DNA from 3 places in the Nocardia brasiliensis ATCC 700358 genome. Region 2 is predicted to be linked to each of the others. Evidence: riboswitches for the same ligand, from Rfam matches in the RefSeq annotation. Region 2 holds a riboswitch; each other region holds the start of a gene.
The links. Region 2 has a riboswitch for cobalamin ahead of O3I_RS07640 (ABC transporter substrate-binding protein). Riboswitches for the same ligand answer to the same signal wherever they lie in the genome.
Positions count from the first base shown of each region.

Region 1 (10,562 bases), 3.2 Mb from region 2:
AGCGGTGGAAGTTCGCCGATACCAGCCCCTGGCCGCCCGCGGTCGCGACCGTCAACGGCGTCACCTACGTCGCCTGGTTCGGCACCGACGGGCAGAACAAACTCAACTTCGCCGACCTCGGCTCGATGCCGACGATCTACCGCGGCGGCAGCGGCTAGGGCAGGCCCTGGGCCGGGGACCGCACTGGGGAGCCACACATCCCGGCACCGGGTCGGGTTCGGCTATGGTTGGCGCTTGTGACCGTGCGAGTCGAGGCACCACGCAGGCGAGGCATCGCCGTCGTGTTCGCGGCGTCCGCGCTGTTGCTCGCCCACGCACTGTTCATGTGCGTGCTCGGCCTGCCGGGCGTCTCCGGTACCGCGCAGGCACTGGTGGCCGCGGACAAGACCCTCGGGACGATCCACCACGCGGAGGCCCCCACCGACGCGCACGATCAGGGCTGCCTGATGAGCATCCCGCAGCGCGCCGCCGAACCCACCGCCACGACCACCGCCGTCGACCTCGACCACGCTGACGCACAAGCGGATCCGAGTCGGCCGTGGCTCGCCGGCTGGGGAACATGGCGGATCGCCGCCCCCGACGGACGCGGCATTCTGCGAAATCTCTGTATCGATCGCTGCTGACGACCAACCCCGCCGGCCGCCGACCTCGGCGCGCCGGCCCGCGGGTTCGTCCGATACAGCACGGCATCTCGGATGCCGCTTCGACTCTAGGAGATCGCTCATGTGCAGTGCCGTTGTCGATCGTGTCGTCTTGTCCGCCAACCATCTTCACCCCCAGGAGCAGAGTCGCCGCCGACCGGCGACGCTCGTCGGGGACACCCCGGTGCTCTGGATCGGGGAACCGTTCGCCACCGCGGGCCATGGATTCTGGGCCAAACTCGAGGCCCACAACCCCGGCGGGATGAAGGACCGCCCCGCGCTGCACATGGTCGAACGCGCCATCGCGCGCGGCACACTGCGGCCGGGCGCCGGAATCGTCGAATCGACCAGCGGCACCCTGGGTTTGGGGCTGGCGCTGGCGGGGATCGTGCATCGCCATCCGGTCACGCTGGTCACCGATCCCGGGATGGAGCCGATGCTGCGGCGCATGCTGGCCGCCTACGGCGCCACCATCGACGTGGTCACCGAACCGAGCCCCGTCGGCGGCTGGCAGCAGGCGCGTCGCGATCGGGTCGCGCGATTGCTTGCCGCCCAACCTGATTCGTGGTGCCCCGACCAATACAACAACCCGGACAACGTCGACGGCTATCAGTCGCTGGCCTTGGAACTGCTCGCCCAGCTCGGGCACATCGACGTCCTGGTGTGCTCGGTCGGCACCGGCGGCCATTCGGCCGGGGTCGCGCGGGTGCTGCGCCGATTCCAACCGGACCTGCGCCTGGTCGGCGTGGACACGATCGGGTCGACCATCTTCGGACAACCCGCGGCGAGCAGGCTGATGCGCGGGCTCGGCTCGAGCATCCATCCGGCCAATGTCGACTATCCGGCCTTCAGCGAGGTGCACTGGGTGGCCCCGCACGAAGCGGTCTGGGCGGCACGAACATTGGCCTCGACGCACTATTGCAGCGGCGGCTGGAGCGTCGGCGCGGTGACCCTGGTCGCGGGCTGGCTGGCGCGCACCCAACCGGCCGGCACCCGGATCGCCGCGGTGTTCCCGGACGGGCCACACCGCTACACCGACACCGTCTACAACGACGAATACTGCGCCGAGCACGGGCTTTTCGATCAGCCGGTGCCGGCCGAACCCGACCTGGTCGACGATCCGCACGCACAGGTGGTGCGGCACTGGACGCGCTGCACCACCGTCGTCGCGCCGACCACGGCGCTCGCCCGATGAGCGGATGGTGGCGCCGCTGGGCCGCTTTCGACCGGCCGAGTCAGGTGCTGATGGTCAACCAGTTCGGCATCAATCTGGGTTTCTACATGTTGATGCCCTACCTCGCCGCGCATCTGTCCAGCGGACTCGGGATGGCGGCGTGGACGGTCGGTCTCGTGCTCGGCGTACGGAATTTCGCGCAGCAGGGCATGTTCCTGGTGGGCGGCACCCTCGCCGACAAGTTCGGTTACAAGCCGCTCATCGTTGCGGGATGTGCCTTGCGCACCGCGAGTTTCGCGCTGCTGGCACTGGCGGACACCTTGCCCGCCGTGTTGATCGCCGTGGCGGCGACCGGCTTCGCGGGCGCATTGTTCAATCCGGCGGTGCGCGCCTACCTCGCCGCGGACGCCGGGGCCGAACGCCGGGTGGCGGCCTTCGCGATGTTCAATATCTTCTATCAGGCGGGCATTCTCGCGGGGCCGCTGGTGGGATTGGCGTTGACGGCGTGGGATTTCCGCGTCACCGCGGGGGTGGCCGCGGTCGTGTTCGCCGTGCTCACCGCCGTTCAGCTGCGCTGGCTGCCCACCCGCGACCTCGACCGAGCGGACGACGGTGCGTCGGTGCTCGCCAATTGGCGTACGGTGCTGCGCAATCGACCGTTTCTGTGGTTCGCGATCGTCATGGTCGGCTGTTACGTGCTGTCCTTCCAGGTCTACCTGGCGCTGCCGCTGCAAGCCGGAATCGTCAGCGGCTCAGCGCAGTCCGGTACCGGGCTGATCGCGGCGATCTTCGCGGTCAGCGGCGTCGTCGCGCTCGCCGGCCAGCTGCCGGTGACCAGCTGGCTCGCGCGGCGCGGCGGCTCCGGTCGCGGGCTGGTGGTCGGCATGGCGATCATGGCCGCCGCGTTCGTGCCATTGCTGTGTGCACCGAACACGGGGGTGCTCGGCGGCAAACCGGTCGCCGTGGCCGCCCTCCTGCTCTGCGCCGCACTCCTCGCCCTCGCGACGGCGGCCGTATTCCCTTGCGAGATGGACACTGTCGTCTCACTCGCGCGCGGCCGGATCGTGGCCACCCACTACGGCTTCTACAACACGATCGTCGGCACCGGCATCCTGCTCGGCAATCTCACCACCGGTGCCCTCTTCGACGCGCTCACCGACGCCGGTCGCCCGGCCCTGATCTGGGCCGTCCTCACGGTGATCGGCGCCGCCTGCGCGCTGGCCCTGTGGACGCTGAACCGGTCCGCGCCGCCGACCCCGGCACGCGTCGAGGTCGCCGCACGCCGCTGACTCACCGCACCCCTTCTGATCCACCGCACCCCGCCTGGCGCAGCGGGTGCGGGGACTCGGAAGGGGTGCGGCTGCTTCGGATCGCCCCGGCTACTCGGCGGGGTGGGTGTGCAGGACGCGGAAACGCTCCGGTCTGGCCGGGTCCCGATCGACGACCTGGATCGGCGCACCCGCCCACTGCCAGACATTCAGGCCGGGTACGCGCGCGAAGCGGATCGACCCGCGGGTGCCTTCGACGGCCACGCGAGCCCACGACGCCGCGACCTCGGCACCGGGCGTGCGCAGCACCTCGGCGAGGACGGTGATCGTGTCGTAGCCCTCCAAAGCGACGAACAAGGGTGCGACGCCCAACCGCGCACGCAAGCGGGGCTCGACTCGATCGCCGAGGACGCTGAGCCGCTCCGGCAGGTAGCGCAGGAACGGAATTCCGGCTCCGGCGGCACCCAGCGCCTTCGTCCATTCAGGGAACTCCGGCTGCCCGGCCGGGGCGCCGAGCAGAATGTCGTCCAGGCGCGAATCACGCCGGACCGCTTCGACGATCGGCACGGCCGGGTCCGGGTGGCCGACCAACAGGAGCAGGGCGGTCGCGCCCTGCTCGATCAGCGCGTCGCAGAGTGCCGCCGGGGTGTGCACTCGGGCATCGAACTCGAGCACGGCACCGCCGCGGGACGCGAAGGACTCCCGCAGAATCCGCGTCCCCGCAGCCCAGTAGACGCTGGGTTGAATGGCTACCGCGATGCGGTCGCGGCCTGCGCGGACCAGGAAGTCCGCGTAGGTCTGCCAGCCGAGAGATTGAGGTGGGGCCAGCCGCGCGACCCGGTCGGTCGGCTGCTCGACGAGTTCGTCGAGAACCGCGGACGAGCACAGAAACGGCAGGCCGAGCGCGTCGGCTCGAGCGGCCGCGGCACGCGCGACCACGCTGTGATATTCCCCGGCCAGGGCCGCCACGTCGAGGCGAGCGAGTTCGTCGACGGCCGCGACGGCCCGCCGCGGATCCGCCGCGGTATCGCGGACCACCAGTTCGAGCGGTCGCCCGAGGATCCCACCCGCGATATTGATGTCCTCGATCGCCAGCTCCAGCCCGGCGAGCAGGTGTGCGCCGGCTTCGACCCAGCCGGGCCGGGTGCGGGGAACGAGAGCGCCGATCCGGACGGATCGCGGTGCCGGGCGCACCTGGGTGACCATGCCGGGTATTTCACCCACGACCGCCGATCGCAGGCAACCGAATTACCGCAGGCGCGCGTCGGCACCGGCACACGGGATGATCGTTTCCGTCGACGGCGGCAAAGGCCGTATGACCACGGGCTTACAGATCGTCCACTCTCGCTGTCCAGGATCTCGGCCTGGCGCGGCCTCGAAACTGAACGCGACGATGCCTCCGAAGACCAGCGCCAAGGCCGCCGCCGCCCCGAGTATCGGGCGGACCAACGGAAGCCTGGATTGCCGAGCCAGCTCTCGCGCGTGTCGACGGTGCGATCGCGACCACCACCAGATCAGTAACAGTTCCCTCATCGCGCAGTCCTGCCCCTCGCCTATATGAACTGAATCGCGCTGGCGAGCAACGTGTTACGCGACGCCACCGGCCCGCAGCCTGCGGTCGATCCGCAGCGGCCCATGCGTCGGTTTTTCGTTTTTCGGCTGGCGCTACGGCAAGACTTCGTTATCGGGACAGACGCCACCCCTCGGTGACTGGGACGCTGAACTGAGCGACGTGTCGAATGAGGGCGTTCAACCAGGAGCAGTGCCTCACGGCGAACTCGTCGCATACGGAAGGTTCCCCATGACCATCCAGTCTCCTGCCGCCGCCCGCCGAACTCGCCCACGTCGCGCCCGCGGAAACGATTCCTACGATGGCATCGAGCCAGTGCTGGCAGAACTGGCGGACTTGCCCGGCGGCTCGCCCGAGTACGAGCGGCTGCGCGCCGAGATCCTGCGGCGGTGCCTACCGCTGGCCGAGCACATCGCCCGGCGATACACCGGCCGCGGCGAGAACTACGACGACCTGTTCCAAGTCGCGAGCCTGGGACTCGTCGCCGCCGTGGACCGCTACGACCCGGCCCGCGCGACACCGTTCCTCGCCTTCGCCGTCCCGACGATCATGGGCGAAGTCCGCCGCCACTTCCGCGATTTCGGCTGGTCGGTGCGAGTTCCACGGCGCACCAAAGAAATTCAGCTGATGCTCACGCCCGCGGTGGAAAGACTCTGTCACCGGCTGTCTCGGATGCCCACCGCCCTCGAACTCGCCGTCGAACTCGACGTCGATCTGCTCGAGGTGACCCAGGCGATGCTCGCCGCCAACGCCTACACCAGCGATCCGCTCGACACCTCGGCGCACGACAGCGACAACGACTACGCGCCGAGCGCGGCCGACCTGCTCGGCGCGGAGGATCCGGGCTATCAGCTGACCGACGACGCGCTCGCCATCGCACCGCTGCTGGACGAACTTCCGGCCCGCGAACGGCTGGTCCTGCATCTGCGGTTCTTCCGCGGACAGACCCAGATCCAGATCGCCGAACGGCTCGGCGTCTCCCAGATGCAGATCTCGCGCATCCTCACCAAGACGCTCACTCAGCTGCGCGAAAGCGCACTGCCGGATGGCGATTGACGTCGAGCGCAACCAGATAGTCGCGGCCACAGCATGTTTGAACGCCGTGCAACGGGGCTTACGGTGGGAAAGACGATCGGGACGGTAGGTATGAAGACCAAAGAGATCACCGTGCGGGTGAAAAAGGGCCAGTGGCGCGACCTCAGCGCGGCGGCCGACTGCGCGGGCATGCGCGTCGAGGACTATATCCGCTGGAGCGTAAAGCTTTTGGCGCTGCAATCCCGGCCGGACAGCAACCCGCACCCGGCGTCCACCGCGCGCCCCGAGCCGCGTCGGCGAGCGCGTGCCGTGCTCGATCGACCCGAGTCGACGGCGTGGGAGGAGTGCTTCGCGGAGCAGCTGTCGCACCGTCTCGAACAGTTCCGCGACGATTGACACCCCGATGCCGCGGCGGCGAACCGCGCACCCGGTTCGCCGCCACCCGCGGCCGCGGCCGGCCGAGCGCAACCATGGAGAAATGTGCTCAGTTGTTCAGGGTGGTGTGCGGGGATCGACCGTAGATCCGGCGGTAGGACGCGGCGAAGCGACCGGAGTTCGCGAAACCCCAGCCGATGGCGATGCCGGTGACCGTCGCGCCGTCGGCGGGCACGCAACTGTCGAGTTCCTGATGGGCCCCGCGCAGTCGCAGGCCGCGCAGATAGGCCATCGGAGTGGTGTGCAATTCCTGCTGGAAGGCCAGTTGCATGGATCGCACCGACACGAACCCGGCCGCGGCGATATCGGCGATCCCGACCTCTTCACGCAGGTTCGCCTTCATGTACGCCACCCCCAACCGCACCGAATCCGCCGCCGCGCTGACCATTGCGGGCTCCGGCACGGGCAGTTCGGCGACGGGCAGGACGGCGTCGACGCAGGCCGCCAGATACTCGGCCGCGGGGTCGGTCAGGCCCAGCGCGACGGTCGTCGCCTCAACGCTGCGCTGATGCTCGAGCACCGTACGCACCAGGCGGACGGCCGCCATATCCGGGGCGGGCCCGGCGAAGCCGGGGGCGGTCACCACCCGCAGGAATTCCTCGATCGCCGGGATGTCCCGGCCGTCGAACCTCGTGCTCGTCATTGCCTCACCATCCGATCAACCCCCGAACGGTCGCCTCGGCACCTCCCAAGTTCCGCACTGTCCACCCTACGCATCGCCGTCACGCGGCACGCGCTGTCGAAACTCCGCCGGTCGGCGCCACCGCGGCCCGAATGCCGCGGTCCACCAGACGCCGGTGCCGACGATCTAGGTGGTGACCTTCTCGTCTTCGAGCGACGCACGGATCTGCGCGCGCAGCTCCGGTCCGTCTTCGTGCCGATGCACGGAGATCGCGTGCTCGCTGGCGGCTCGCACGACTTCGTCTTCCTCACCGGCGATGGTGAGCGTGCAGTTCGTTTCGCTGGGGAACCTACGGCAGTCGGCTACTTTTCTCGTCATGGGACGAGCCTCCTGAGAGATCAATATTGCTGGTCTCTACGGTAGACCTCCCAGGTCACCGGGGTCGCGAAAGTAGAAATCGGAGTGGGTGGGGCCGGGCGCGCTTGGCGCGCCTCGAGGTCGTCGCTTATATTCGCGAGCACAACTGGTTCGCCGGAGGTGGAGTCGAGGAGCCCCTGATCCACCGGCCGGTGTCGAGTTCGGGCCGCGTTCACGCGAACCCGGACGAGAGGGAACCCGGTGCGAATCCGGGACTGTCCCGCAACGGTGAATGGGCGCGCCCATGAGTCCGAAGACCTGCCGATTGTGCCGGGTACGCCGTATCCGGCGGTCGTCGCCTCGTGGATCGGGCGTAACGCCGAGTGGACCCGGGCACGGGATTGATGCTTCGAGGGCTCCGTCAGCGTTTCGCCCATTATGGGTGGTGGCCACAGGGCGCTACCACGGAGTTCATCAATGCTGAACCCTCACAAGAGTTTTCCCGCTCGCATCGCACCCGCGGTGCGCGGCGTGCCGTCGGTCGTGCAGAGCTTGCGCCTGCACTCGCGGCAGCGGGTGCCGTTCTCGGTGGAGTTCAATCCGCCCCGCGACGCCGCGGGGGAAGCGCGACTGTGGCGCGCGGTTCGCGAATTCGAGCGCATGCATCCGGCGTTCGTCTCGATGACCTACGGCGCGGGCGGTTCGACCAAGGACCGGACCGCGCGGATCACCGGCGCGCTGGCGCAGGAGACCACCTTGCTGCCGGTGGCGCATCTGACAGCGGTCGGGCACAGCATCGCCGAACTGCGCGCGCTGGTCGGCTCCTACGCCGACTACGGCATCCGCAACATTCTGGTGCTGCGTGGCGACCCGCCGGGCGATCCGCTCGGCGAATGGCACAAACATCCCGAGGGAGTCGAGTACGCCGAGGAACTGGTGCGGATCGTGCGGGATCTCGGCGACTTCAACGTCGGGGTCGCCTCGTTCCCGCAGCTGCACCACCGCTCCCCCGACCTGGACACCGACACCGCGTTCCTGGCCGCGAAACTCCGTGCCGGAGCGGATTATTCGATCACCCAGATGTTCTTCGAGGTCGACCATTACCTGCGTCTGCGCGACCGCCTCGCGGCCGCCGATCCGGAGCAGGGGGCCAAGCCGATCATTCCCGAGCTGATGCCCGTCACGTCGCTGCGCACCGTGGCGCGGGCGGAGGAACTCAGTGGTCGCGCGCTGCCCGAGCCGATCATGGCGCGACTGCTCCGGGCGGCGGGCACCGGCCCCGAGGAGAACCGCGCCGCGGTTCGTGAGGTCGGGATCGAACTCGCCACCGAACTCGCCCAGCGACTCATCGACGAGGGCGCACCCTGCCTGCACTTCATCACGTTGAACTTCGCCAAGGCGACCACCGAGGTGCTGACCAACCTGGGCTACGCGGTGACCGCCGCCCCGCTGAGCGCCTGATTCACCCGGCCGCGTGGGGGGACGTGGCGAAGTCCCGGTTCCGCGAGGACACTGAAGACGAATACCGTATTCGTCCCGAGGAGCGATGTGATGGCAGCCGAGAGGCCTTTTGGGATCGATCCGGAAGATTTCGAACGCGCGCTGCGGGAGGCGGGAATCGAGATCCGCGACCTGCTCGGCAAAGCCGGTCAGTACGTCGACCGCGCCGGAGTGAACACGCTGGCGTCGCTGCTCGGCCAGTTCGTCCAGCCGGAGCGCCCGCGCGCGGCGAAGCCGGAGAGCGAGACCACCGGCGAGACCGGCAGCGGCGTCTGGGTCATCTACAGCATCAACGACGCGGGCGAGGCCCGGGTCGAGCAGGTGTTCCCGAGCGAACTCGAGGCCCTGCGCGCCCACCGCGACAACACCGACGAACGCCGCCGCGTCCGCTTCCTGCCCTACGGCGTCCCCGCCACCGCCCTCGACTCGCTCTGACAGCGCTGTCGTTCAGTCCGCGGTGGCGACCTTCCAGAGGTGACCGTCAGGGTCGCTGAAGTGACCGTCGTAGCCGCCCCAGTCGGTGGCGGCGGCCGCCTTCGTCACGGTGCCGCCCGCGGCGGTCGCCGCACGGATGACTTCGTCCACCTCCGCCCGGGATGCGGCGAGAAAGTGGAACGAGGTGCCGCGGAAGCCGGTGCCCGCGGCGGGCACACCCGCGTCCGCGGCGACGACGTCCCATTCGTACAGCGCCAACGACGACGACCCGGCGCCGAGCCCGCACCGGACGAACCCCGGGAACTCCTGCTCGACCGTGCAGCCCAGGCCCTCGACATAGAACTTTTTGGCCCGGTCCACATCGGCCACCCCGAGCATGACGACGCTCAACTTCAATTCGACAGTCATGCTGGTCAGACTAGGTGACTCAGGGGGTGGGTGCGGGCGAGTCGGGGGCGTGGTCGAGCCAGGTCGCGAAGGCGTCGAAGGTGAAGGGGCGGCCGAGGAAGTCGGCCACCAGATCGGCCGCGTCCTTGGATCCGCCGGGGGCGAGGACGCGGTCGCGGTAGCGGCGCGCCACCGCGGGATCGAGTAGGTCGGCGGGCTCGAATTCGGCGAACAGGTCCTTCGCGATGACCAGGCTCCAGAGATAGGTGTAGTAGGCGGACGTGTAACCCGCGAGATGGCCGAACGACGCCTGGAAATGGGTGCCGGGCAGCACGGCGATCAGGCCGTGGCGTTCCATCGCGTGCCGGACGGCCGTGGTGTGGTCGGCGGGCCGATCGCGGTGCAGCAGATACGACACCGCGGTGTAGCCGACCTGGGTCTGGATCTGGATGCCCTTGCCGAAGTCGGTTGCGGCGCGCATCCGCCGCACCAGCTCGGCGGGGATCGCGGCCCCGTCTTCGTCGACCGCGAACCGGCCCAGAATCGTGGGATCCCAGGCCCATTCCTCGAGCATCTGGGACGGCGCCTCGACGAAGTCCCACTCGGTGGCCACGCCGGAGAACCGTGCCCAATCCTGTTGTCCGGCAAGCACATGATGCAGAAGGTGCCCGAATTCGTGGAACAGCGTGACAACCTCGTGGTGTTCCATCAACCCGCGGGAGAAGTTGCACACCAGCACGCCTTCGGGCAGCAGCCGGGCGGCGATCCCGCCGACGAGCTCGAATTGCGCCGCGTGCTTGTACTTTCCGGCGCGCGGGTGCAGGTCGAGGTAGATCCGTCCGCAGCGCGCACCGTCGGCGTAGACGTCGTACGCGGTGACGTCCGCATGCCAGGACGCTACCTCGACCGGCCGATATTCCAGGCCGAACAGCTGACCGGTGACATCGAGCAGGCCGTCGCGCACCCGGGTGAAATCGAAGTAGCGGCGGACCTCGCGGGCGTCCACGTCGTACTGCTCGCGCCGGATCAGCTCGGTGTAGTAGCCGACCTCGGACCGATCGATGGTCGTCGCCGGATCGTCGCGCCGGCGGCGCGCGAGCAACGTCGCGAGGTCGCGCCGGCCCGCGGCCGCGGCCGC
Region 1 is NC_018681.1:4,959,804-4,970,365, forward strand. It holds gene O3I_RS21990 (hypothetical protein) at 1-158, shown strand, start outside; gene O3I_RS21995 (hypothetical protein) at 237-623, shown strand; gene O3I_RS22000 (PLP-dependent cysteine synthase family protein) at 724-1,836, shown strand; gene O3I_RS22005 (MFS transporter) at 1,833-3,104, shown strand; gene O3I_RS22010 (ABC transporter substrate-binding protein) at 3,195-4,307, opposite strand; gene O3I_RS22015 (RNA polymerase sigma factor SigF) at 4,885-5,709, shown strand; gene O3I_RS22020 (hypothetical protein) at 5,773-6,084, shown strand; gene O3I_RS22025 (helix-turn-helix transcriptional regulator) at 6,173-6,766, opposite strand; gene O3I_RS22030 (DUF1059 domain-containing protein) at 6,932-7,123, opposite strand; cobalamin riboswitch at 7,308-7,442, shown strand; gene O3I_RS22040 (methylenetetrahydrofolate reductase) at 7,580-8,563, shown strand; gene O3I_RS22045 (hypothetical protein) at 8,654-9,037, shown strand; gene O3I_RS22050 (VOC family protein) at 9,050-9,445, opposite strand; gene O3I_RS22055 (M3 family metallopeptidase) at 9,465-10,562, opposite strand, start outside.
Region 1: it holds a riboswitch for cobalamin, as region 2 does, so the genes downstream of both, O3I_RS22040 (methylenetetrahydrofolate reductase) here and O3I_RS07640 (ABC transporter substrate-binding protein) in region 2, are expected to answer to the same signal.

Region 2 (10,562 bases):
ATCGCGCAGACCGAAGGCCCCTATTTCAAACCGAATTCACCTCGGCGCAGCGACCTGGTGCTCCCGGGCGCGCCGGGCACCCGGCTCATGGTAAGCGGCTATGTGTTCACGCGTTCTTGCCGTCCGGTGGCCCAGGCCCTGCTGGACTTCTGGCAGGCCGACAACGCCGGAGCCTACGACAATTCGGGCTACAACTGGCGCGGGCATCAGTTCACCGACGCGAACGGCCGATTCAGCCTGTCGACCATCGTGCCCGGCCTCTACCCCGGCCGCACTCGGCACATCCATGTGAAGGTGCAGGCGCCCAACCAGCGGATCCTCACCACCCAGCTGTATTTCCCCGGCGAACCCCGCAACAACACCGATTCCATCTTCGACCGGCGGTTGCTGATGACAGTGCGGACGGTGCCCACCGGGAAGGAGGGCACCTTCGACTTCATCCTGAACTTCCGCTGACCACGCCGGCTAGGCCGCGCAGAGTGCGTGATCGGTCAGTGCGTTGGCCGCCTGCAGTTGGGCGAATCCCGCACTGCGCGTGATGTCTTCGCCACCGACAGCAAGGGTGCCGGTGAGGGAGACGACGACGCTGCGGGCTCCGTTCTCGGTCACACCGGCGTTGCTGAGGTAGCCCGTCTGGCCGCCGTTGTGCATCCAGTAGGTGCCGCCGCAGGACAACGGGACCGAGAACAGTCCGAGCCCGTAGCGCGCGCCCGGCCACGCCTTCGCGGCGGCGCCGTCGACCGGGACGGTGGTACGCATCTGTGCAAGTTCCGCAGGGCGTAACAGGCTGCCGTCCAACAATTTTCGATAGAAGGTACCGATATCCGCGGTGGTGGACAGGTAGCCGCCGGACGCGTCGGCGTCGACGAGTTCGGTGACCTCGACCATCGGCCCGTCGACCTCGAATTGCTGATAGCCCTTCGCATGTGGGGCAGGTAGCGTCGGCCGGTCGCCGGGCCACCGGGTGTCACGCAGCCCCAGCGGTTCGAGGATGCGCGTGCCGACCTCGTCGTACCACGGGCGCTGCGTCACCTGTTCGATGATCAGACCCAACAGGACGTAGCCGGTGTTGGAGTACGACCAGCCGGCGCCCGGTGCGAAATCGGGCGCCTGTGCCATGGCGGACGCCACCACCTGCTGCGGGGTGCGAGTCTGGTAGCGGAGGCGGTGATAGTCCTCGGCGGTGTGCATTTCCAGCGGAGCGTCGCGAATACCGCTGGTGTGCTGGAGCAGTTGCCGCACAGTGATCCGGTTGCCGTCATAACCGTTGCCGTTCAACAGGTCCGGTAGCCATCGCTGCACGGTATCGTCGAGTCCGAGCCGTCCTTCCCCGACCAGCATGAGCACCACGGTAGCCACCATCGTCTTCGTCAAGCTGCCGATCCTGAAGTACCCGTCCGGCGAAACCGGCTCCGCGACAGCGATATCCGCGCGCCCTCCGACTGCGACACGGTCGGGGCCGCCCGCGGTGTCCACCATCCTGGCCTGCACGCCGGTGGTGCCCACCGCCACGATCGCATCGACATCGCGCTGTAGTGGGTCAGCGCCGGTCGTTTCGCCACAGCCACTGACCACCAGGACCGCAGCCACCGCCGCAGCCGCTCTCGTGTATCGCATCGCGTCCCCTTCCGAGTCCGCGAAAATCTATCCACGCCATCCACCCACCGAGATCCCCCTCAGGTAGCGGAGCGCCACGTCCTTCTCACCCCGTGGTACCGACCGCCACCTCGCGCACCTCGGGATCCGGGTCCGCAGCCAAACCCGCCAGCAGCCGACGGGCCGCGCTGCCCCGATAGCTGCGTGATGCCACCGCGAGCGCGTACCGCACGTCTGGGTTGGCGTGCTCGACCAGGTGCGCGATATCGCCGACATCGCCACGGCTGCGCCGGCTCAAACCCCACAGCGCGTCGACCAGGTCGTCGTCGTTGTCCGCGTTCCGCAGCTGGTGCAGCAGTTGCGGTTTCGTCCGCTCCGGGTCTTCGACCGGAAACCGGCGACGCAGGTCGGCCGCCTTGTACTCGCCCCGCCCCAGGCACGCCGGGCACGCGCAAGGGCGGCGACCGTGCGCGCCGGGGCGGTATCGCCACCCCGTCACCTGACGTACCTGCCGAATCCGATGGAGCTCGGCCGCGGTGATCGACCGGGGTACGACAACCTGGTATCCGCGCGCGTCCTCGGCGTCCCTGATCACCGCAACAGCCTCGGCCGCAGTCATTTCCGCACCAGCACTCGAGTAGTGCCCGACGCACACCCGTTCCTCGTCCGGCACCCGGAAATGCACCGCGACGATCAGCCGCTGCCCCCGCCGCCGCAACTCCCGCAACCACTGATGCGAAAGCACGTAAGAAGGCAGCACCGGCACACAGAAAACCCCTGCGCCCTGCACCTTGATGCCCGCCCGGCGAATCCGCCGCACGTTCTTCTCCGGTGTCAGGTGCACGAACAAGGCCACCCCCGAACGGTAACCACCTCCCCACAATTCAGCCATCGGATTTCCAGCGTCCAAGGGTTCGGCGAGCACCAGGCACAGTGAGCCAGATCACTGTTGAGGTTGACCCGAGGTCAGGGTGGAGGCTCGTTCCAGCGGCACGGAATACGCCGAACGGAACAGAGCTCGAGGAGTAACCAATGACCACCGATACCGTTGTTCTGGAACGCCCGGAACTGCAACAGGCCATCCAGAGCATGGTCGATTCGGGCTTTCTGGGAATCACCCTGCGCGTGCACGACGAGCGCGGCGAATGGACCGGGAGCGCGGGGCTGAGCAAGCTGGGCGAGACGGCCGCGCCGCCGATCGACGGGCACGTCCGGATCGGCAGCAACACAAAGACTTTCATCGCGACCGTGGTGCTGCAACTGGTGGCCGAGGGCAAGATCGACCTGGACGCACCGCTGGCCGGCTACCTGCCCGAGTTCGAGCTGGATTCGCGGATCACGGTGCGCATGGTGTTGCAGCACACCAGCGGGGTCTTCAATTTCACCGGCGAGTTCTACACCGAACGCGAGAACGAATCGGCCGTGCCGTGGAACGACGGCTGGGTGGTCCGCGGGATCGCCTGGTCCGGCCAGGAGTGGGTGGAGAACCGGTTCAAGACCTACCGCCCCGAGGAACTGGTCGAGCTGGCCCTGGCCAAGCCCGCCCGGTTCGAGCCGGGCGCGGGCTGGAGCTACTCCAACACCAACTATGTGCTGGCCAGGCTGCTGATCGAAAAGGTGAGCGGCCGCCCCTACGCCGCGGAGATGCAACGGCTGATCCTGGGACCGCTGGGATTGACCGACACCGTCGCTCCGACGGTCAAGCAGGAGATCGCCGAACCGCACGCCCACGCCTACTACCGGTACGAGGACGCGGCCGGCGTGGCACACACGGTCGACGTCACCCGGCAGAATCCGTCCTGGATCTCCAGCGGCGGCGACATGATCTCGACCACCCGGGATCTGCACACCTTCATCGCCGCACTGGTGGGCGGCCGGCTCCTGCCCGCCGAACTGCTCGCGCAGATGTTCACCCCGCATCCCGAATTCGGTTACGGCCTGGGCGTTTTCGTGCAGGAGGCACCGAACGGCGGCGGCACCATCATCACCCACAACGGCGGTATCGCCGGCCACGGAGCACTGATGTACAGCTCGCTCGACGGCAGCAAGACCCTGACCGCGACGCTGAATTCGGTGGACGACGCCGACCTGTCCCTATCCGGCGCGTTCCAGCAGGGCATGCAGCGGCTCGTCGCGGCGGTGTTCGGCGGCGAGCAGGCCGAGTAGACCGACCCGCCCGCGCAGCAGGCAAGCTGGACGAATGATGAACGGCGTCACGATCGGGCAGGCGGCGGCCTTCGCCGGTGTCACGGTCAAAACCGTGCGGCACTATCACAAGCACGGGTTGATCGAGGAACCCGCGCGCGACAGCTCCGGCTATCGCCGCTACGGCTCGGACGAGCTGCTGCGGCTCGTCCAGGTCCGTGCCCTGGCCTCGGCCGGCATCCCGCTGGCCGAGATCGGGCCGCTGCTCGACGCCGACGCCGCGCAGTTCGCCACCGCCCTGACCGAGGCCGAGCGCCTGCTGAACGAGCGGATCGCGGACCTGGTCGCGCGGCGCGACACACTGCACCGGCTCGCCGACGGCGACCGCGCCCTGCTGCCCGACCGCGCCTGCGCGCTGCTCGACCGGATGGCGGAACTCGGTTTCGATCCCGGCTATGTGACCGTGCAACGCGAGGCCCTGGTGTTGACGCGGGCCCTGGTGCCGAACGGTTTCGACGGTTTCCTGGCCCAACTCGAACACCGATTCAGCGATCCTGGGCACATCGACCTGGCCAAACGCGGCTGGGCCGCGGAGAGCTGGGATCCCGACGATCCGAGGGTCGCAGAACTCGCCACCGCCATGGTCGAGCACTACCTCGCCGACACCACATCGCTCGCGAAAGTCACCGACTTGAACGCCTGGACCAACGCCGCCACCCAGTACAAGCTGATCAACAACCATCACGATTCCCCGGTCTCGGCCCGCCTCACCGCGCTGGTCGAGGCCGAACTGCGCGCCGCGGGCCTGCCGATCCCCCACCGCTAGCGGGTCAGGTCCGGCTCCCGACGGACAAGGACCAACCCGCTCGAGTATCGGGGGCGGCGCTCGAGGCGGTCAGCGCGAGGGTGGTGTCGGCGAGACGATCGAGCACGGCGCGTTGGTGGCTGATCAAGATGAGGGACAGGCCATCTCGGCGCAATTCGTCGAGCAGATCGATGATGGTTTCCCGGGCCCGCACGTCCAGGGCGGAGGTTATCTCGTCGCAGATCAGGATGCTCGGATCGGCGGCGAGTGCGCGGGCGATGGCGACTCGCTGTTGCTGCCCACCGGACAGTTCACCGGGGCGGCGGGCAGCCAGGTTCGGTTCGAGCCGAACGGATTCCAGCAGTCGGATGGTCTCGCGGGCGGCGGCTTCGGGCGTCATCCCGCGCAGCAGGCGCAGCGGCCTGCTGATCTGAAAACCGATGCGGTAGTAGGGGTTCAGCGACGTCGCGGGGTTCTGATAGACCAGCTGAATCGCGCGCCGCTGCGTGGTGGTCCGCCGATCCACGTCGGGCGCCAACCGGACGCCGTCGAGTTCGAGCAGGCCGTGCGCGGGCCGGTGCAGGCCGGCGAGCACGCGGGCCACGGTGGTCTTGCCCGCACCCGAACGGCCACTGAGGGCAAGGCATTCGCCGGGTTGCAGCGAGAAGGACAGGTCGGCGGCGACCGCCCGAAAGTGCCGGCGGTGCCCGTGCCCGGCCGTCAGCTGCTCGACGCGCAGCACCGGAGGGGCCGCGAGGTTCCGGGTGGGCGACCGTGAACCCACTGTGTAACAAGGTCTTTCATCGCGGAGCGGCGCGAACGAGCGAACGCGTCCCTGATCGAATTCCAGCACGTCGTCGATCAGCTCGGCCAGGGACGAGACCTCGTGCGTGATCACCAGCAGGGTGATCGTGCTGTCCTGCCTGATCCGGCGCAACGTAGCCACCAGTTCGTCACGGGTCTGCGCGTCGAGCCCGGTGGTCGGCTCGTCGAGCACGAGCAGCGCGGGCTCGCCGAGCAGCGCCATCGCCAGCAGCACCCGTTGCTGCTGGCCGCCGGAGAGCTGGTGCGGGAACCGGCGCCGGAAGCGGCGGTCCGCCGGTAGGCCGACGCGGCGCAAGGCCTGCCCGACACCGTCGCCTGAATCGCCGTGCAGCCGGGCGATCTCGCGGATCGCGGTGCCGATCCGCAACGAGGGATTGAGACCGGACGCCGGGTCCTGCGGCACATATCCGGTTGACCGCCGCTCCCCTTGTGCCGCACCGACTTCGATCGTTCCTTCGGCCCGCAGCCCGGCGGGCAGCGCACCGAGCACCGCGCGGGCGAACGTCGTCTTGCCCGCGCCGGACGGGCCGATCACGGCTACGCCGCGGCCGGTCTGCAAGTGAACCGAAACATCGTGCAGCAAAAGGTTATCCGCGCGATCCCACACCGTGAGCCGATCCACTCGCACACCGGAAGCGCCGGCCCGGCTGGGGGATACCACCTTGCCCCGCGGCGCACGCTGCGCGCCGAGCATACGATCCACCACCAGGTTGATCGACACCACGAGCACCATGATCAGTAACGCCGGTGCGAGCACCGCCCACGGCTGCCGCCCGAAGCCGGGCCGGTTCTCGGTGATCATCAACGCCCAGTCCGCTGCGGGCGGGCGCAGCCCGAGCCCGAGGAACCCGCTCACCGCGACCATCGAGATGGTCATCGACATCCGTACACCCGCATCGGCCAGCACCACCGACCGCAGATTCGGCAGCACCTCGACCAGTGCGAGCCGCCACAGGGGTTCGCCCCGGGCGCGCGCGGATTCGACGTAGCCGGTACCCGCGAGTTCCAGCACCGCGGTGCGCACGATGCGGATGATCCACGGCACCGACGCCAGGGTGGTCGCCGCGACGATCGCGGCGGGCCCCGCGCCGATCGCCGTCGCGAGCACCGCGAGCAGCAGGAACCACGGCACGACGACGATCGCGTCGACCGGCCGCATGATCCAGCGGTCGGCGCCGCGGCGCAGCCCCGCGACCAGGCCGAGCCCGAGTCCGAGGCTGTAGGCGACGAGCAGCGCCAGCCCGGCGATCGCGACCAGCGACAGGCCACCGTGCAGGACCCGGGACAGCACGTCGCGCCCGACCACGTCGGTGCCGAGCAGATGGCGCGCGCTCGGCGGCTGGAACGGCCGGCCGTGCGCGGCGGTCGGTGCGTACGGCGCGCAGAGCGGACCGGCGAGCGCCACCAGCAGCACGGCGAGCGCGATCACCGTCCACCCCGTCCGCAGTTGCCTCATCGGCCCGCCACGATCTGTTGCCGCGCAAGCGGACTCACCAGCAACGCGAGCAGGTCGGCGAGCAGGTAGACACCGATGCCGAAGGCCGCCAGCAGGACGGCCGTCGACTGGACGAACGGAAAATCACGAGCGGAGATGGCGCGCAACAACTCCTGCGACAGGCCCGGATAGACGAACAGCGTCTCCACCACGGCCACGCCGCCGATCAACCCGACCACCGAACCGGCCAGGGGATGGATCGACGCCGAGACCGCGTTGGGCGCGACGTGCCGCAAGAACAAGCGCGCACCACCGATTCCGTTGAGCCGCGCGGTCAGAATGTACTCACTGGCCATCACCTCGGCGGTCTGGGCGCGCACCATGCGCACCGGGTGTGGCGACAACCCGATCAGCAGACAGGTCACGGGCAGCACGAGGATCTCCGGTCGCTCCCAGACGCTGGTGCCGGTCGGCAGCAGCGAGACGGCGGGTAGCAGATGCAGAGTCAGCGAGACGGTCGCCACCAGCAGCACACCGGACACGAACGACGGCACCGACTCCGCGGTGAGCGCGGCGACGCTGATCACCCGATCGGTCCGCGAACCGGCCCGCGCGCCGGCCGCCAGACCGAGCCCGATCGCCAGTGGCACCAGCAACGCCGCGGTGAGCAGCGCCAATGTCGCGCTGTTGGCGAATCTGCCGAGCAGCACCTCGCGCACCGGACGCCCGGAGATCAGCGAATCGCCGAAGTCGCCCCGCGCGAAATCGCCCGCCCACTCCGCGAATCGGACCGGCGCGGGCCGGTCCAGGCCCAATTGGGCACGCAGCGCGGCCAATTGCGCGGGCGCCGGATCGCCACCGCCTTCCCGGGACAGGATGACGGTGGCCGCATCGGAATCCAGCGTCTCGAACAGACCGAACACGATCAGGGCGACGCCGAGCAGCACGGCGATGCCCGCGCAAACTCTAAGTGCGACATAGCGAAGCACGACCGTCAGCGGGCCAGCCAGGTCGTGGCGTAGTTCGCCCAGTCGTCCGTGCCGGGTACCCCGTTGCGCACGCCACGCACGAACGGCCTGGCCGCGTCCGGTCGTTTCGCGAAGCTGTGCAGGATGTAGCCGCCCTCGTCCCAGAGCGATTGCTGCAGTTCGAGGTAGAGCCGGCGGCGGAGCTGCGGGTCCATCGCCGCGCGCGCCGCCGCGAACTTCGTGTCCCACTCCGGGCGCTGCCAGCCGGTGCCGTTGCTCGGCGAGGTACTGGTCATGGTCTGGCCGTAGAAGTAGTCGAGACTGTAGTTCCACCAGCCGATGTGGGTCAGTGGGAACTTTCCGCTGACCTGGGAGAAATAGGTGTCGGCCGGCACGGATTCGAGGCGGATGGTGATCCCCGCCGCCTTCGCCTGCTCGGCGTAGAGGGTCGCGGATTCGAGCATGCCCGGCATGCCGTCGGCGGTTTGCAGTGCGACCGTGAGGTTTTCCTTCCCGGCCGCGCGCAGCAATTCACGGGCCCGCTGCGGGTCGTAGGTGCGTTGCGGCAGCGAATCGGCGTAGAAGGGCGCGCCTTTGCCGTACACGTCGTTGCCGACTTCGCCGTAGCCGTAGTACACCGAGTCGACCATCGCCTGCCGGTCCACCGCCAGCCGCATCGCCTGCCGTACGCGCACGTCGTCGAACGGCGGGATATCCACCCGCATCTGGAAGGCGCCCATCAACCCGGCGGGCGGCACGATCACCGAGACGTCCGGATCGCTGGACAGATTGCTGGCCTGCAGGTACGAAACCTCGTGCACCACATCGGCCTGATCGGAGAGGAAGGCGTTCACCCTGGCCTCGGTCTCGGCGATCTGGATGATCTCCACCTCGTCCAGCAGGGCCGGACCGTCCCAGTGTCGCTCGTTGCGCCGCAACAGCGTTCGGTCACCGGGCGACCACCGCACCAGCGCGAAGGGTCCGGTGCCCACCGGCAGGGTGCGCTCGTCGAAGGTGGTCGTGCCGTCCTTGACGATGTAGCAGTACCAGCCCGCCAGCACCGAACCGAAGTCCGCCAGCGGCGTTTTCATCGCCACCACCACGCCGAGATCGCCGTCGGCACGCGTCCGGGCCATGTCGACCATGGCGAGGTCACCGGAGGACTTGCGCGCCGGGTCCAGCATGCGCGTGAAACTCCACAGCACGTCCCGGGAGGTGAGAGGTGTGCCGTCGCTGAAGAGCACGCCCGGACGCAGGGCGATCCGCCACTCGCTGCCATCGGCATTGGGCTGCAACGATTCCGCCAAGCGGTACCGCAGGGTGAGGTCGTTGTTGTAGGCCACCAGCTTGTCCCACACGTTCTTGGAGACCGCGCCGCCCGCCGAACTGCCCGCTTGATGGGGGTCGAGCACATCGGCGGTCGCCGACCGTCCCGCGATCGCCGTGCGCAACCGCCCGCCGGGCCGGGGTGGGCCATCGGGTGCGTCGCCGGGGTTCGCGCCGCTATCGCAGCCGGTCAGCGCCCACGCGCCGCCGACCGCTGCCAGCGCGGTCGCACCCAGTAGTAACCGCCGCCGCCCGAATGCGGGCGCGGTCGATGTGGAGTTGTGCATCGCCATCCTCGTGGTGTTCGTCCCTTACCGCGGCGCAGGTATCCTGGCTCCCGATTCGACGCGCACCGCCGGCCTTCCAACCTGGGCAGGTCGTGGCCATGAACTGGCGGTTTGCTCCTCGGTGACAGTTGCGGGACAGCCCCGGATTCGCACCGGTGTTCCCTACGCCGATCAGAACGTTACAAGGCCCGGGCCGCGAAACCGCAGCTTCACCTCGGGATTCGCCACGACTCGGCGAGTTCGGCTTCCCTAATAAATATTTTGGGGTTACCGTGGAGCGTGCCGGAGCGTGTACCGGCAGCCACGATGGCCCCGCGCCGCTACACCCCGGCGCGGGGCCACCCCGGTCTATCCCGCAGGACGCGTGAAGCGGAGCGTGACGAGCTGGAAAGGCCGCAGCCGCAGGCGAACTCCGCCCGATTCCGCAAGTGCCGGACCTTCGCCCGGCAGCGGCCGTTCCAGCAGATCGCACGCCTGGTGGCCGGTGGTCTCGAAATCCGGGGTGACCAGGGCGTCGGCCCGCCCACCGTGCGCTTCGTAGAGGCGCAGGACGATATCGCCGCTGCCGTCATCGGCGAGTTTGACCGCGCTGGTCACCACCGCGTCGTTGTCGACCGTGAACAGGGGCGCGACCGGGTCGGCGACGCCGGCGGTCGGGCGGGCGAGGTTGATGCGATAGCCTGCGGCGACCGCGTCCCCGATCGAGGCGCCCGGCAACAGAGCGTGCCGGAAGTCGTGGGTGCCGTGATCGGTCTCCGGATCGGGGAACCGCGGCGCGCGCAACAGCGAAGCCCGCACCGTTGTCGTCGTCCCGCCGTCGGGCCGGACGGTCCGGGTGACGTCGTGGCCGTAGGTGGAATCGTTGACCAGCCCGACACCCCAGCCGGGTTCGGCGAAGTGCACGAACCGATGATTGCAGGCTTCGAACTTCGCGTATTCCCAACTGGTATTCATGTGCGTGGGCCGGTACAGGTGCCCGAACTGGGTCTCGGACGCGTAGCGGTCGGCGTGGATGTCCAGGGGGAAGGCCAGTTTGAGGAATTTCTCGGTCTCGTACCAGTCGACGCGGGTGTCGATGTCGAGGCTGCGCGCGCCCGCGCGCAACGTGAGCGTCTGCTCGATCTTGGACGAACCGAACGAGCGGCCCACCCGCACCACCGCATCGATCGGCGAAT
Region 2 is NC_018681.1:1,723,393-1,733,954, reverse strand. It holds gene O3I_RS07675 (dioxygenase) at 1-456, shown strand, start outside; gene O3I_RS07670 (serine hydrolase domain-containing protein) at 466-1,617, opposite strand; gene O3I_RS07665 (HEAT repeat domain-containing protein) at 1,703-2,452, opposite strand; gene O3I_RS07660 (serine hydrolase domain-containing protein) at 2,629-3,762, shown strand; gene O3I_RS07655 (MerR family transcriptional regulator) at 3,797-4,567, shown strand; gene O3I_RS42450 (ATP-binding cassette domain-containing protein) at 4,572-6,827, opposite strand; gene O3I_RS07645 (ABC transporter permease) at 6,824-7,795, opposite strand; gene O3I_RS07640 (ABC transporter substrate-binding protein) at 7,801-9,387, opposite strand; cobalamin riboswitch at 9,407-9,589, opposite strand; gene O3I_RS07635 (alpha-mannosidase) at 9,736-10,562, opposite strand, start outside.

Region 3 (10,562 bases), 4.0 Mb from region 2:
TCGGTGGTCTGCTCGGTGGTGCTGTCCGGGTAGGCGAACAGCTCGGTGAGAGGCAGATCGATCCCATCGGTGAACGGTTCGAGGCAGCGCGAGCACTCGCCCTCGATGGGCGCGTGCACGGTTCCGGTGACCAGCACACCCTCGGACACCGCCTGCAACTGCAGGTCGAACTCGACCTGCGCACCCACCGGGACGCCGACCAGGTCGAGGCCGATCCGCGCGGTGGTATCGAAGGTGCGCTGCAGTTCACGCATGGTCCCCGGCCGGCGGCCGAGGCTGCGCACGTCCAGCACGAAAGCCGCGTCCGGCTCCCGGCGCGAGGCCGAGCGCGGACGCGAGGCAGAACCGGAACCGGCGGGCATCACGAACTCACTTCACAATCGGGGGGAATGGGCAACCACTCCACGATACGCGAGCGGGTTCGTCCACCCAAATTGCGCGAGCACCGGTCCCGCGCCGCCGGAGCGCGGGTCAGCGGCGGTATTCGCCGGCGTAGTCGGGGGCGCCCGCGCCGGAGCGCAGCTGATGCCGGCCGCGACCGACCGTGCGCAAGGTATTGGAGAGGGTTTCCTCGAAGTCGGCGAGTTTCGAGTCGACGTAGTGGTCGCATTCCTCGCGCATCGCGTCGGCGTCGGCGTGCGCCGCGTCGATCACCCGCGCGGATTCGGCGTGCGCGGCCCGCACCACCTCGGTCTGCGAGACGAGCCGGTCCCGCTCCGCTTCGCCGTCGGCCACCGAGCGGTCGTAAGAAGCCTTGCCCGCCTCGATCATTCGCTCGGACTCCACCCGGGCCCGGTTGGTGACGGCCTCGAATTCGGCGTTGCCGTCGGCGACCACGCGATCGGCCTCGGCCTGCGCGGTGTTGACCAGATGGTCGGCGTGCGCGCTGGCCTCGGCCACCATCCGGTCGGCGTGCGCCTTGGCGTCGGCGAGGATGCGATCGGCCTCTTCCCGGGCCGAGCCGATGGTGTGCGCGGCCTGCTCGTTGGCGCTGGTCACCGTCACGTCGGCGGCCGAGCGGGCGTCGGACACGATCTTGTCTCGGATGTCCAGCACATCCTGGGCGTCGTCCAGCTCGCCCGGCAACGCGTCGCGCACGTCGTCGAGCAGTTCGAGCACGTCGCCGCGCGGCACGATGCAGCTGCGGGTCGGCGGGATGCCACGCGCCTCCTCGACGATGGCGACCAGCTCGTCGAGTGCTTCGAATACGCGGTACATGCTGACTACCCCACTCTCCTACGACTCACGGCGAACTCTCCGCCGAGCCCCAGTGTGCCCCTCGTCACGGCTTGTGCCGAGTCACCCTCCGGTGTGTCGTGCCAGTGTCTCGCACGCCACATAAATCAAGTGGAGGATAAGCCTCCACTTCGTGGTACCTTCGATAGGAAGATCGACAAGGTCTTCGGCTTAGCGCGCAGTCCCCACCGGGACCTGCGGGATTGAGGAAGCCAGAGAGCAAGGGCCACACCGGTCCGCCCGTTGTCGACAGGTTCTGTGCGAAACCTGCCGAGAGCCCGGCGGGAAGGAAGCGATCACCGTCGCTGTTGTCCCACTCGAAGGCCCTGTTCGATCGGAAAGACCATGACAGTTCTGGATCTGGAGCGACCGGCGGGAGCAAACGCGACCAGCTTGTTCCTGCCGTGGGTCGGCCCGTACCCGGTGCTACCCGCAGCACCCGTCGCGGCGCGATTCGAGCAGCTGATCACCTACCTGCGCGGCGACCGCGCGTTCGCCCAGCTCATCCGCTTCGCGCTGGTCGGCGGTTCCAGCAATATCGCCTACGTCCTGCTGTTCTTCGCGATGCACGGCATCGGCCCGCTGATCGCCAACGTGGTCGGCTCGATCGTCAGCACCGTCATCGCCAACGAACTGCATCGCCAGCTCACCTTCCACGCCCGCGGCCGCGTCGGCTGGTTCACCGCCCAGTGGGAGGGCGGCGGCTTGGCCCTCGTCGGCCTCGCCATCACCACCGCAGGCCTGGCCGCCCTCGACGTCTGGGCCCCCAGCATCGGCGGCCCCGCCGAGGCCACCGCCATCCTCGCCATCACCGCGGCAGTAGGCGGCATGCGCTTCCTCGCCCTACGCGGCCTGGTCTTCTGAACCATCACCGCAGCCCACGAATCAGCCCCGGCGCCGAACCCGGCCCGGGGCTGATTCCTATCCAGAGCCGCGAAGGGCCTCGCGAACCGCCTCCGTCACCGAAGCCAGGGCAGCCGTGATCTCGTCCGCGTCGTAGCCGGTGCGATAACGCGCCTCCTTGCCCCCCAACAGTTCCCAGGTAGCAGCAAGAAGAACCGGCCATAGCTCGAGGACCGGCCGACGAACATACCGCACAACTTCGCCGTCTGCCCTGAGCGCCTGCTCCGGCACTTCGGCCCGATCGGCTTTTCGATCCCCCGCAACGATCCTGACCCGAGCCACCTCTCGCGGAATCGACCTCACAAGCTCGTACAAGAGCGTATCGATCTCCCGAGTCCAACCATGTCCGACCATAGCCGCCCGGTTCACGTCCCCCATTTGACGTGTCAGCTGCCTGATAATCTCGAAATCCGGCCCCACCATGACGAACTCGGTTCCAGCAGAATCCGATCCCATTCGATCTCCGTCCGTATCAGCGCGGTGACTTTGTGCGACGGAGGCAGCGGTTCGATCAGCTTTTGCGGTCGGCGAGGCGGGTTAGGAGGCGTTTGTGGACCGAGGGGGGGAGCATGTCTACGACGTCGCCGCCGAAGGCTGCTACTTCTTTGACGAGGGAGCTGGAGAGGTAGCCGAAGGCGGGGTTGGTGGCTATGAAGAAGGTTTCTACGCCGGAGAGTTTTTTGTTCATCTGCGCCATTTGCAGTTCGTAACCGAAGTCGGTCGCGTCGCGCAGGCCCTTCACGATCGCGGTGACGTTCTGCTCCTTGGCGAAATCGACCAGCAGCCCGTACCAGGACTCCACCCGGACGTTGGGCAGGTGCGCGGTCGACTCGCGCAGCATCTCCATGCGCTCGTCGACGCTGAACATGCCCTGCTTGTTCTTGTTGATCATGACGGTGACAACGACCTCGTCGAACTGGGCCGCGGCCCGGGTGAAGACGTCGATGTGTCCGTTGGTCACGGGGTCGAAGGACCCGGGGCACAATGCTCCAGCCATGGTCAGACGCTATCGTGTCGACCCGCCGCACACCACAGCGGGTGCGCCAGGCCACACCGCGGCTATTCGAACGTCGCCGACTCGATCCGCGTCTCCCCGTATTTGCGCGGCTTCAGCGCGGAATACCCTGCGGGCCAGACGATCTCCGGTGACCGGATGGATCGCTCCACCACCACCAAGGCGTCCGGGCGCAGCCAGCCGCGGGTCAGCGCGCGCAGATCCGCGAGCACCGCGTCGGTCTCGACCGCGTACGGCGGATCGGAGAGCACCAGGTCGAATTCGCCCGCACCACCCAGTGCCAGCACCGACGACACCGTGCCGAGACGCAGTTCCGCACCGGGCAGTCCGAGGTCGGCGATGTTGCCGCGCACGATCGCCGCGGCCTTGCGATCGGATTCGACCAGCAGCGCGTGCGCGGCGCCGCGCGAGAGCGCCTCCAACCCGAGCGCCCCCGACCCCGCGTAGAGGTCGAGCACTCTGGCGCCGTCGAAGTCGATCCGGGCGTCGAGCGCGCTGAACAGCGCCTCGCGCACCCGATCGGAGGTCGGGCGGGTACCAGCGGGCGGCACCCGCAGGCGCCGCCCGCCCGCCGTCCCGGCGACGATCCGCGTCATTCGGCCGCGGACTCGCGCAACGCCAGCTCGATCAGCAGATCGCCGCCTTCGACCTGCTGCACCTGGCCGATCGCGACCCGGCCGACGGTGCCCGCGCGCGGCGCGGTGATCGCGGCCTCCATCTTCATCGCCTCGATGGTGCCGATGGTGTCCCCGACCGCGATCGAATCGCCTTCGGACACAGCCAATGTCACGACTCCGGCGAACGGGGCGGCGATGTGGCTCGCGTTGCCCTTGTCCGCCTTCTCCGCGGCCGGGATCTCGCTGGCGATGGACCGGTCCCGCACCGCGACCGGGCGCAGCTGCCCGTTGAGGATGCACATGACCGTGCGCATGCCGCGCTCGTCGGGTTCGGAGATGGCCTCGAGGCCGATCAGCAGCGTGACACCCTTCTCCAGCTGCACGCGGTGTTCCTCACCGTGGCGCAGGCCGTAGAAGAACTGGTTGGCCGAGAGCCCCATGGTGTCGCCGTACTTCTCCCGGTGCGCGAGGAATTCGGCGGTGGGCGCGGGGAACAGCAGCCGGTTGAGGGTGGCCCGGCGCTCTTCGGAGCTGCCCGCCAGCCCTGTCTCGTCCGCGGCGGTGAGCGGGGTCTCGGGCTTGGCCGGGCCGCGGCCTTCCAGCGCGCGGCTGCGGAACGGCTCCGGCCAGCCACCCGCCGGCGTGCCGAGTTCGCCACGCAGGAAACCGATCACGGAATCGGGGATGTCGAAGCGACCGGGGTCGGCGGCGAAGTCCTCGATGTCCACACCGGTGCCGACCAGGGACAGGGCCAGGTCGCCGACCACCTTCGAGGACGGCGTCACCTTCACCAGCCGGCCCAGCAGCCGGTCGGCCGCAGCGTATTTGGCCTCGACCTCTTCGAACCGGTCACCGAGGCCGAGCGCGATGGCCTGCTGGCGCAGGTTCGACAGCTGACCGCCGGGGATCTCGTGGGTGTACACCCGGCCGGTCGGGGCGGGCAGCCCGGATTCGAACGGCGCGTACACCTTTCGCAGCGCCTCCCAGTACGGCTCGAGATCGCACACGTTCTGCAGGTTCAGTCCGGTGTCGTGCTCGCTGTGCGCCGCGGCCGCGACGATCGCGGAAAGCGCGGGCTGACTGGTGGTTCCGGCCATCGCGGCGCTGGCACCGTCGACCGCGTCGGCGCCGGCCTGCCAGGCGGCGAGGTAGGTGGCCAGCTGACCGCCGGGGGTGTCGTGGGTGTGCACGTGCACCGGCAGATCGAAGTTGCTCCGCAGGGCCTTGACCAGAGTCGCCGCGGCGGGAGCGCGCAGCAGTCCGGCCATGTCCTTGATCGCGAGCACGTGCGCGCCCGCGTCGACGATCTGCTCGGCCAGTTTCAGGTAATAGTCCAGGGTGTACAGGGTTTCGTCCGGGTTGGACAGATCACCGGTGTAGCTGAGCGCGACTTCGGCGATGGCCGTGCCGGTTTCGCGCACCGCGTCGATCGCCGGGCGCATCTGGTCGACGTTGTTGAGCGCGTCGAAGATGCGGAAGATGTCGATGCCGGTCGCGGTCGCCTCGGAGACGAACGAGCGGGTCACCTGCTCCGGGTAGGGCGTGTAGCCGACGGTATTGCGGCCGCGCAGCAGCATCTGCAGGCAGATGTTGGGCACCGCTTCGCGCAGCAGAGCCAGGCGCTCCCACGGGTCCTCGTACAGGAACCGCAGCGCCACATCGTAAGTCGCACCACCCCACGCCTCGATGGACAGCAGTTCCGGCGTCAACCGCGCGACGTGCCCGGCGACGCCGAGCAGGCCGTTGGTGCGCACCCGGGTGGCGAGCAGGGACTGATGCGCGTCCCGGAAGGTCGTGTCGGTGACGCCGACCGCCGCCTGAGCGCGCAGATCCCGCGCGAAACCCTCAGGGCCCAAACGCAACAGCCGCTGCCGCGAGCCGTCCGGGGGCGGCACCGACAGGTCGATGGCGGGCAGTTTGTCGTGCGGGTACACCGTCGTCGGCCGTTCACCGTGCGGCTTGTTCACGGTGATGTCGGCCAGATAGTTCAGAATCTTGGTGCCACGGTCGGCCGAGCCGCGCAGCGTCAGCAGTTGCGGCCGCTCATCGATGAACGAGGTGGTGACCCGGCCCGCCTTGAAGTCCGGATCGTCGAGTACCGCCTGCAGGAACGGAATGTTGGTGGTGACGCCGCGGATGCGGAATTCGGCCAGCGCCCGCCCGGCCCGCGCGACCGCGGCCGGGAAGTCGCGGCCGCGGCAGGTGAGCTTCACCAGCATCGAGTCGAAGTAGGCACCGATCTCCGCGCCGAGGTTGGCGCCGCCGTCGAGCCGGATGCCCGCGCCGCCGGGCGTGCGGTACGCGGTGATCCGCCCGGTGTCCGGGCGGAAGCCGTTGGCCGGGTCCTCGGTGGTGATCCGGCACTGCAGCGCCGCGCCGCGGATGGTGACCTTGTCCTGGCTCAGGCCGAGATCCGCGAGTGTCTCGCCGGCGGCGATGCGCAGCTGCGACTGCACCAGGTCGACGTCGGTGATCTCCTCGGTCACCGTGTGCTCGACCTGGATACGCGGGTTCATCTCGATGAAGACGTGATTGCCTCGCTCATCGAGCAGGAACTCCACCGTGCCCGCGCAGCTGTAGCCGATCTCCTTCGCGAAAGCCACCGCGTCGGCGCAGATGCGGTCGCGCAGTGCGGGATCCAAGTTCGGTGCCGGTGCGAGCTCGATCACCTTCTGGTGCCTGCGCTGCACCGAACAGTCGCGCTCGAACAGGTGCATCACGTTGCCGTGCTGGTCGGCCAGGATCTGCACCTCGATGTGGCGCGGGTTCACCACCGCCTGCTCGAGGAACACCGTCGGATCGCCGAAGGCCGATTCGGCCTCGCGCGAGGCGGCCTCGATCGACTCGCGCAGCTGCGCGGGCTCGGCGACCCGGCGCATGCCGCGCCCGCCACCACCGGCGACCGCCTTGACGAAGATCGGGTACTCCAGCTCCTGCGCGGCCGCGAGCAGTTCGTCCACGTCCGCGCTCGGCGCGCTGGAACGCAGCACCGGCAGGCCCGCGGCCTTGGCGGCGGCGATGGCGCGCGCCTTGTTGCCCGCGAGCTCGAGCACCTCGGCGGAGGGGCCGATGAAGGTGATGCCCTCGCGGGCACAAGCCGCCGCGAGGTCCGGGTTCTCGGACAGGAAGCCGTAGCCGGGGTACACCGCGTCGGCGCCCGCCGACTTCGCCGCGTCGATGATCGCGTCGATCGAGAGATAGGCCCGGACCGGGTGCCCTTGCTCACCGATCTGGTACGACTCGGCCGCCTTCATCCGATGGACCGAGTTGCGGTCCTCGTACGGGAAGACGGCTACCGTCCCCACGCCGAGTTCGTAGGCCGCACGGAAGGCCCTGATGGCGATCTCGCCGCGGTTGGCGACCAAGACTTTCGTGAACATTGGCCTAAGGTACCCGGCTGCGCGCATCTCACAGACACTGATGCAGCCTTCGCAGGGATCTTCACAACAGCACAGGGCAACGCTGCGAAGTTGCGTTCACCGGGCCGTCACAGATCCGGCCCGCCGCCGAGCTATGCCCAGCGCAAGGTCCGGTGCCGCAGCCCACCGCGGAACTGACCGACGGCGAGACCGAACATCAGCCTGCGTTCTTCGGCGACCAGGCCACCGGTGAACGGCACCCGCACGATCTGCGACAACACCGCCCGCAGCCGGATTTCCGGCAGGCAGTTGTCGGTACTCCCTGGTGACGCGCCCGGGCACACCACCGCGAGCGGCCTCGGCCTATGCTGGTACGCGCAGCTGGTTCACCGATGCGCGCGAGATGGAGCCCCGACGACGCGCACGGAGCCGAGTTCGGCCGCCCGGAAACGGGGGGCCGGGCGAGAGGGAACCCGGTGGGAATCCGGGACTGTCCCGCAGCGGTAAACAGGAACGAATGCCGTCACGAGCACTGGGTACCCCAACCCGGAAAGCGACGGTTAGTAGGTCGGCCGACAACGGCCGGTGCCTGTGAGTCCGAAGACCTGCCAGCCGTGCCGGGTACGCCGTATCCGGCGACCACCGCCTCGTGGATTTGGGCGTGCGGTTGCACCAGTGCTGCAGTGTCGGGCTCCCTTCGTGGTCGGCCGGCTCGTCAGCCGGTGACCGCGCCGCCCGTATGGCGATGGTCCACGACTCAGCACTGGAGAGACATCGTGACTGTTGTACATCAGACACCGTTCACCGCAACGGTTCTCGGGCTACCACGGGTGGGGCCGCGACGTGAACTCAAGCGGGCCACCGAATCCTACTGGGCCGGCAAGATCGACGCCGATCAGCTGCACGCCGTCGCGCGCGAGCTGCGGCAGGCCCAGCTTGCCGAACTCCAAGCGGCAGGCCTGGATTCGATTCCCGTCGGCACCTTCTCGTACTACGACCAGGTGCTCGACACGGCCGTACTGCTCGGCGCGCTGCCACCGCGGGTCGCCGGCATCGCCGACCCGCTGGATCGGTACTTCGCGGCCGCGCGCGGCAACGAGACCGTCGAGCCGCTGGAGATGACCAAGTGGTTCGACACCAACTACCACTACCTGGTGCCGGAAATCGGTGCGGACACCGCGTTCTCGCTGCACCCGGAGAAGCTCCTGGCCGAGGTGCGCGAAGCACTGGACCTGGGTGTCGCGGCCCGGCCGGTGGTGATCGGTCCGGTCACCTTCCTGAAGCTGGCCAAGGCCACGGGCGGCGCGGCGCTGGACCGGCTCGCCGAACTGGTGCCGCTCTATCGTGACCTGCTCGCACAGCTCGCCGCAGCCGGCCTCGGCTGGGTCCAACTCGATGAGCCGATCCTGGTCACCGATCTCACTGCGGCCGAAATCGAGCTGGTGCGTAGCACTTACGCCGAACTCACCGCCTCGGCGGAGCGTCCCGCGATCCTGGTGGCGACCTACTTCGGGCACCCCGACGCCGCGCTGACCGCGCTCGCGAGCACCGACGTCGAGGGCATCGCGCTCGACTTCACCTCCGGCACCGATGTTTCCGACGTCGCGGCGGTGCCCGCGCTCTCGAGCAAACTGCTCGTCGCCGGCGTGGTCGACGGACGCAACGTGTGGCGCACGGACCTCGACAAGTCGCTGACCACCCTCGGCACCCTGCTGGGTTCGGCTGGGTCGGTGGCGGTTTCGACGTCGAGCTCGCTGCTGCACGTGCCCTACACCCTGGCCGTCGAGACCGGGCTGGACGACGCGCTGCGGTCGTGGCTGGCGTTCGGCACCGAGAAGGTCGCCGAGGTGCGGCTGCTCGCGACCGGCTTGACCCAGGGCACCGAGGCGATCAGCGCCGAACTGACCGACACCCGTGCGGCACTGGCCTCGCGCCACACCGACCCACGACTGAACGACGCACAGGTCCGTGCCCGGCTGGCCGCGCTCGGCCCGGACGCCGTCACACGCGCACCCGCCGAGGAACGCCGTGTGCTGCAACAGGATCGGCTGCAGTTGCCGCCGCTGCCGACCACCACGATCGGCTCCTACCCGCAGACCTCGGCGATCCGGGTAGCCCGGGCCGAGCTGCGCAAGGGCGAGATCGACCAGGACGAGTACGTCCGCCGGATGCGGGCCGAAGTCGCCGATGTCATCGCGCTGCAAGAACAGCTGGGCCTGGACGTGCTGGTGCACGGCGAGCCGGAGCGCAACGACATGGTGCAGTACTTCGCCGAACAGCTCGACGGCTTCGCGGCCACCGAGCTGGGCTGGGTGCAGTCCTACGGCACCCGCTGCGTGCGGCCGCCGATCCTGTTCGGCGATGTGGCGCGCCGCACGCCGATGACCGTCGACTGGATCAGCTACGCGCAATCGCTCACCGACAAGCCGGTCAAGGGCATGCTCACCGGGCCGGTGACCATCCTGGCCTGGTCGTTCGTCCGCGACGATCAGCCGCTCGGTGATTCGGCGCGTCAGGTGGCACTGGCCATCCGGGACGAGACGGTGGACCTGCAGGGTGCGGGCATCCGGATCATCCAGGTCGACGAACCCGCACTGCGCGAACTGCTTCCGTTGCGCAAGGCGGATCAGCAGGCCTACCTCGACTGGTCGGTGCAGTCGTTCCGGCTGGCGACCGCGGGGGTCTCCGACGCCACCCAGGTGCACACGCACCTGTGCTATTCGGAGTTCGGCGAGGTGATCGACGCGATCGCCGGCCTGGACGCCGACGTGACCTCGATCGAGGCGGCACGCTCCCGGATGGAGGTGCTCGACGATCTCAACGCGGCGGGCTTCGATCTCGGGGTGGGGCCGGGTGTCTACGACATCCACTCGCCGCGGGTGCCCAGTGTCGAGGAGATCACCACCTCGTTGCGGGCCGCGCTGAAAGCCGTTCCCGCCGAACGGCTCTGGGTCAACCCGGATTGCGGACTGAAGACCCGCGGCCAGGCCGAAGTGGCAGCGTCACTGCGCAACATGGTCGCCGCCGCGGCCGCGGTGCGCTGAGCACCGCGATCACGCATTGACAGCGCAGCGCCTCCTCCCGGTTCGGGAGGAGGCGCTGGGCCTCTTTCAGAGGTCGAAAGCCTTGTTGATGGCACCCATGTCGAAGTAGTCGCGCCAGGCGGTGATCGCGCCGTCGGATACTTCGAAGACGCCGGTGACCGGGAGCGGAATCGCACGGTCGGCGGTGCGCAGGGTGTCGGTGCGCTCGTTCATGACCAGGTTGCCGGCCGCGACCTGGTGGTGGATGTCGAAATCGACGCCTCGAAAGGTGGCCAGGAATCCGACGAGGAAATCACGGATCGCGGCCCGGCCGACCACCGGCTCCATCGGAATGTTGTGGTAGACGGCGTCTTCGGCGAAGAAGGACGCGATGCGGTCCGGATCGGGG
Region 3 is NC_018681.1:7,133,693-7,144,254, forward strand. It holds gene O3I_RS31680 (YceD family protein) at 1-362, opposite strand, end outside; gene O3I_RS31685 (DivIVA domain-containing protein) at 472-1,218, opposite strand; gene O3I_RS31690 (GtrA family protein) at 1,582-2,100, shown strand; gene O3I_RS31695 (hypothetical protein) at 2,158-2,595, opposite strand; gene coaD (pantetheine-phosphate adenylyltransferase) at 2,651-3,136, opposite strand; gene rsmD (16S rRNA (guanine(966)-N(2))-methyltransferase RsmD) at 3,199-3,750, opposite strand; gene O3I_RS31710 (pyruvate carboxylase) at 3,747-7,151, opposite strand; gene O3I_RS46885 (hypothetical protein) at 7,283-7,411, opposite strand; cobalamin riboswitch at 7,550-7,757, shown strand; gene metE (5-methyltetrahydropteroyltriglutamate--homocysteine S-methyltransferase) at 7,907-10,174, shown strand; gene O3I_RS31720 (limonene-1,2-epoxide hydrolase family protein) at 10,241-10,562, opposite strand, start outside.
Region 3: it holds a riboswitch for cobalamin, as region 2 does, so the genes downstream of both, metE (5-methyltetrahydropteroyltriglutamate--homocysteine S-methyltransferase) here and O3I_RS07640 (ABC transporter substrate-binding protein) in region 2, are expected to answer to the same signal.